Regions from separate parts of the Lysinibacillus sp. NPDC056220 genome, predicted to be linked through region 1. Evidence: riboswitches for the same ligand, from Rfam matches in the RefSeq annotation. Region 1 holds a riboswitch; the other holds the start of a gene.
What was found. Region 1 has a riboswitch for thiamine pyrophosphate ahead of thiT (energy-coupled thiamine transporter ThiT). Riboswitches for the same ligand answer to the same signal wherever they lie in the genome.
Positions count from the first base shown of each region.

Region 2: linked by a shared signal. The riboswitch ahead of thiC (phosphomethylpyrimidine synthase ThiC) and the one ahead of thiT (energy-coupled thiamine transporter ThiT) in region 1 are both predicted to bind thiamine pyrophosphate.

Region 1 covers NZ_JBMOXD010000008.1:78,907-82,103, forward strand. The annotation lists gene ACOZBY_RS19180 (AAA family ATPase) at 1-682, shown strand, start outside; gene ACOZBY_RS19185 (hypothetical protein) at 723-845, opposite strand; gene ACOZBY_RS19190 (DUF4870 domain-containing protein) at 902-1,225, opposite strand; TPP riboswitch at 1,352-1,459, shown strand; gene thiT (energy-coupled thiamine transporter ThiT) at 1,594-2,154, shown strand; gene map (type I methionyl aminopeptidase) at 2,326-3,081, shown strand; gene ACOZBY_RS19205 (hypothetical protein) at 3,110-3,197, opposite strand, start outside.
Region 2 covers NZ_JBMOXD010000009.1:14,916-18,112, forward strand. The annotation lists gene thiC (phosphomethylpyrimidine synthase ThiC) at 1-1,499, opposite strand, end outside; TPP riboswitch at 1,641-1,755, opposite strand; gene ACOZBY_RS19510 (AEC family transporter) at 1,829-2,758, opposite strand; gene ACOZBY_RS19515 (methyl-accepting chemotaxis protein) at 3,186-3,197, opposite strand, start outside.

The DNA of each region.
Region 1 (3,197 bases):
TGTGAAAAGCCTCCGAATCGCCTATGAGGATGCCTTTAAACAACTTCAGCAAATAGATGGATTTGTGAAATCATGTCAAAGCTTTATGAACAAAGTCGAGGAAACAGAAAGAGAGCTACGTTTACTTGAGAGTGAGGCTGGACGTGTAAAGGAGCTATATGGCTTATTAAATGGGCAAAATTCGAAAAAGCTGTCCTTTGAACGATATATTCAAATAAATTATTTAGATCAAATTACAGAGGCAGCCAATATTCGCCTTAATCATTTATCGAATGGTCAATTTGAGCTTAGACGCTCAGACAGACTTGAAAAGCATGCAAAGCAAAGTGGACTTGGGCTTGATGTATATGATGCTTACACAGATCAATTACGAGATGTCAAAACGTTATCTGGTGGTGAAAAGTTCAATGCGTCATTAAGTCTTGCTCTGGGAATGGCGGATGTTATTCAAAGCTTCCAAGGCAATATTCATATTGAAACTATGTTTATTGATGAGGGCTTTGGCTCGCTCGATGAGGAATCATTAAATAAAGCAATAGACACCTTAATCGATTTACAAGATTCTGGCCGAATGATTGGCGTCATCTCCCATGTGCCTGAATTAAAATCCGCGATGCCAGCCGTTTTACATGTCGAAAAAACATTAAACGGACATAGTCAAACACACTTTGAAATAAAATAAAGGAAGGTGTATTTCCGGCTTAAGGAAATACACCTTCCTTTCATTTTTTCCGAGGACTGACTGTAGAAGTTGTCCCTTTTTTTGCTGCCATCACTTTTTTTACAATCGGTATAACAATCGGCGCTAATTTAACAGCGGTTTTTACTACCTTTGATACTTTCATTAAAAACACAGCTCCTTTTTTAATTACTTCTACCTGTTTATTCTAAAAGTAAAACATTAGCGGATAACTCGAACGGCTTGAATAATATTCCATATTACGATTCCGAGCGAGACAATTCCGTAAATGGCGAACGAAATGAACCAAACGATCATTACTGTACTATTACTTGAAGTGGGATCTAAACTAAAGGTAGAAAACACAAAGACAATGAAAAATAATATACCAAATACAAAAGGAATTAAATGAGACACTAGTGCGCGAATGGAATGTCTTTTGATATCAGCATCTTTCGAAACGAAATAAACAATCAATGGTACGATGAAAGGAGCAAAGAAAATACTGAGATAGCTGAAGGCAGATAAAATTTTTTGGTTCTCCATAGTTGTACCTCCTTTTTTAATATTTACGCATGGAAATCAGCAAAGTTTCAAAAATTAAGTATGGAAGAGGTTGTAATCATTCCATGCTTTGCGTACAATGTAATTATTCAAAGTAAATTCAGATGTAACGACCACAAGGGGAGCTGATGATGTCAGCTGAGACTGGGCACGTAATGCCTTTACTCTTTGAACCTGTAAGCTAGCACTTACGTAGGGATGTGGATAGAAACCGACACTTGTACGATGTGAGGCTCTGTCCTGGCATCGTTTTTTCATTCTTGAAAATAATAAGATGTCAGAGAGAATCAAATCAGCGCTTTTCTATTCCTGCTCTTGTATCCTACATCGGAACAAAGGAGAGAATATGTATGGACAAAAAAAGACTATTAATGTTAGTGGAGATTGCAATATTTGCAGCAATTGGCCTTGTGCTGGATCAGGTCTCGTTTAAAGTATGGGCACAAGGTGGCTCTGTTAGTCTTGTCATGGTACCAATTATGTTAATTGCTATTCGCTGGGGCTTAGTAGCTGGCCTAACAACAGGCTTACTTGTAGGTGTTATGCAAACCATGTTTGGCGCTTATATTGTACACTGGCTTCAAGGGTTACTAGATTATGGCGTCGCTTTCACAGTTGTAGGATTAGCAGCCATTGTGCGCAGACCTTTACTAGAGGCAGCAAGTCAACTAAACAAAACGAAAATGGCACTTTATATTATTTTAGGTACTGTGTTTGCAGGCTTCTTGCGTTATGTAGCACATACTACTGCTGGGGCTGTATTTTTTGCGGAGTATGCCGGCGATCAAAATGCATGGATTTATTCGATTATTTATAATGGTACATATATGCTTCCTGCTACAGTATTAACAGCCATTGTGGGAGTGTTATTATTCACAGCGGCTCCACAACTTATGCAACGTAAAGCATAATGCCATCCCCCTTCATGTTGGTGAAGGGGTTTTTTATATAGTTATAAGAGAATAGCGCTTTTTGCACTTTGCCAAGGAGGCACGCATACAATATTTAAAGCGTTTAGCGTTATACGTATAAAAAGTTATGTTATATTAAAGAGTAGATATTAGATGAAAGGGACGTTATACATGATTGTAAAAACGCAAGAAGAGATTGAAGCTTTTAAAAAAATTGGACGCATTTGTGCGGAGATCCGTGAAACAATGAAGGCTGCTACAAAACCAGGTGTCACAACACTTGAACTAGATGAAATTGCCGGTCGAATGTTTGCTGAGGCAGGTGCGATTTCTGGACCAAAAGGAGAATATGACTTCCCAGGATATACTTGTATTAGTGTCAACGAGGAAGTAGCGCACGGTATCCCAGGTAAACGTGTTATTCAGGAGGGAGATATCGTTAATATCGATGTTTCAGGCTCTTTAGATGGCTACTTTGCCGACACAGGTATTTCTTTTGTAGTCGGTGATGGCTATGAAGATAAAGAAAAACTATGTCGTGTTGCCAAAGATGCTTTTGATCGTGCAATGACAAAGGTAAAGGCTGGCTCTAAATTAAATCAAATTGGCAAGGCGGTAGAGCGCGAGGCGAATGCTAATGGCTTAACAGTTATCATGAATTTAACAGGCCATGGTTTAGGTCGTTCTTTACATGATGAGCCAAATCACATTTTAAATTATTATGATGCATGGGACTCTACGATTATGAAAGAAGGCATGGTTCTTGCAGTTGAGCCATTTATCTCTGCAAAAGCAGAGCATATAGTAGAAGCTGGTGATGGTTGGACATTCATAACACCCGATAAGTCTCTTGTTGCTCAAATTGAGCATTCAGTGATTGTTACAAAAGATAAACCAATTATCCTCACTTCATTAGACGAAGACTAGGATGACACAAAAAATCCTGCTCACCAAATTACTTTTGGTAGGCAGGATTTTTTTTAATGAATAAAATGCCAACAAAGAGTACACCACATAAAAATAACGCAGCGGTTGTTACGAGT
Region 2 (3,197 bases), on a different contig from region 1:
AGTGCATCATCGCGTTGTTGTGCACCTGGGTGCCCTTTTGCCAAATCTGCAGCATGTGCAGCAATCTTATAAGTAATAACCCCTACTCGAACATCCTCCCGATTAGGTAATCCTAGATGTTCCTTCGGTGTCACATAACAGAGCATAGCTGTACCAAACCAACCAATCATTGCCGCTCCAATAGCAGATGTAATATGGTCATAACCTGGAGCAATATCTGTTGTCAATGGGCCTAATGTGTAGAAGGGCGCTTCCTTACAAACCTCTAATTGCTTGTCCATATTTTCTTTAATCAAATGCATTGGAACGTGACCTGGCCCCTCCACCATTACTTGAACATCATGCTTCCATGCTATTTGGGTTAACTCACCTAATGTTTCAAGCTCCGCAAATTGCGCTTCATCGTTTGCATCCGCGATTGACCCTGGGCGTAAGCCATCTCCTAATGAGAAGGCTACATCATAAGTTTTCATAATTTCACATATTTCCTCAAAATGAGTATAGAGGAAGTTTTCTTGATGATGGTATAAACACCATTGCGCCATAATGGAGCCTCCCCGAGACACAATGCCCGTTACCCGGTTTGCTGTAAGAGGAACATAACGTAAAAGAACACCCGCATGAATAGTGAAATAATCTACCCCTTGCTCTGCTTGTTCAATAAGCGTATCACGGTATACCTCCCACGTTAAATCTTCAGCTACACCATTTACCTTTTCTAATGCCTGATAGATTGGTACTGTTCCAACAGGTACTGCGGCATTTCGAATAATCCATTCTCTCGTTGTATGAATATGCTTGCCAGTTGATAGATCCATAATATTATCTGCACCCCAGCGTGTAGCCCATGTCATCTTTTCGACTTCCTCTGCAATCGAAGATGATACGGCTGAATTTCCAATGTTCGCATTAATTTTCACATGGAAGTTACGACCGATAATCATCGGCTCTGCCTCCGGATGATTAATATTGGAGGGCATAATAGCTCGACCTGCTGCAATCTCTGAACGCACGAAATCAGGGTCCATATTTTCTCGTATCGCTACAAACTCCATCTCAGGTGTAATAATTCCCTTTCTAGCATAATGCAACTGTGTTACATTTTTCCCTCTTTTTGCACGTAAAGGCATTCTCATCAATTCAGGAAAGACATTTTCTTGGATACGTGGATCATCTGCGCGACGGAAGCCATTATCCTCAGGTTTAATGGTACGCCCTTCATATTCCTCCACATCTCCTCGCTCTTGTATCCAAGTACTTCGTAAAGCCGGTAAGCCCTTTGTAATATCCACATGAAATGCAGGATCAGTATACGGGCCACTCGTATCATACACCCGAATAGGGGCATTTTCTTCATCTCCAAAGCTACCCGTCGTCGGACTTAATGTAATTTCACGCATTGGTACTAAAATATCTGGACGTGATCCTTCCACATAAACCTTTTTACTTCCTTCAAAGTTAGACATAATCATAATGTTCTTTTCACTAATCGCTGACATGAGCTACTTCTCTCCCTTAAATGTATTTTAAGTAAGGACCGAATCTAGCTCACCCCAAAAGGAAAATAAATAAAGGCCGAATCCAACATAATGATTGGATCCGGCCATGAATGTAAAGGGTCTATTGATTGCACGTAATAGGCAATAGCTTCTTAACTTTCCCACGCTGGTATGAGCCAGATCAGGTCCAAAGGGTCAAGAAACCTCTATGCGTTTCCCTCTCAGCCTGACTCATCAGACTCCCCTAGTTAATACTATTCAGTTTGATGCTAGTGTAGCAGATATTGCTAAGAGATGGAAGCTATCATTTAAATATTTTTGCCATTCTATTAAGTAAACAATACATCAGCGATATAAATCACAATCGTGACCGTTATACAACTCACAATGGTAGAAAATAAAACGGTTTGTGCAGCTGTTGCCGACTCTATATCATATTCTAATGCTAGACTTGAACTGTTGCGGGATGTGGGAAAAGCACTCGCTATAAATAATGATTGTGCTACGACCCCATTTAATCCCAGTGCAAAGATAATGACTAAAGCAACAGCTGGTCCGATAATTAATCGAGTCAAGCAGCTGACGAAGACTGTTTTATTAAACATAGTTTTAATTTCCAGCTGAGACAATTGCGCGCCCAGCGTGATTAATGCAACGGCAATAAAACCATCCGCTACATGGTCTATTGGTATTTTAATAAACGGAGGAATGCCAATATCAAAATAATTCATTGCCACACCAATTATTAAAGCGTGAATAATTGGCATTTTTATAAAATCTTTTAGAATCGTCATGCCTGATTTAGTAGACGAAATTAAATTATATAAACCATACGTATACGTAGTCATGTTTTGAAAGATAACGAGTATAACCTGGATGGCTACACCAATAGGTTGAGAGGCAAAAATCATTTGAGCTACTGGAATACCATAGTTTCCAGAGTTAATGAGTACTACACTATTTTTAAAAACAGCCGCCTCCGTATTAGCTAGTCCAAGCCCTTTCGCTAAAAAGTGACTGAGTAGCATTTGACTACCAATAAAAAGTACAATAAACAACCCGACTTCCCCTAGCACAGACAGCTTTATACTCGTTTCATATAAATTTATAAACACAGCCGCTGGCATAAAGCAATATGTAATTAGCTGTGATAATGCTTTTAAGTTAAAGCGAAATTTCTTTTGTAGAATGGCCCCTAGTACAAGTAATACTAAAATAGGTGCAACAATTTGAAAAAAAATCATTCCAAGATACACCATATTGATGTCCCCCCTCCCTTTTAATAGTAGTGTCGATATTGCACTAGGTCAATGCCACTTACTTTCATAATTAAAACCGTTGATTTACACTATGGGCGGGGTCGCGCTTCGTTCTAATGGTTGCAAAAATTCAAAAGCTCAAATCAATGAACTCGAGCAATGTCCAGAATATAAGAATCATCAAAACTTATTTAACGTCATTTAGGATTGGTATGCCAAAATGCAGAACAATTGAACTTGTCTTAAAGGAGACTTGAAGATACTGTCAGCTTGGACGTGGTAAGCTTTTTATGCTTGAGCTGTACATGATCGAGCAACAAAGGTCCATTTGAAATAAGTAAAAAATGAAAAGGGAATCGAGCATCAACTTCTCGATTCCTTTTATCAACAGTCTGAGACTACTTAAAGGTTCTAAGCAGTTTTTTCTTTACGCAAGTTT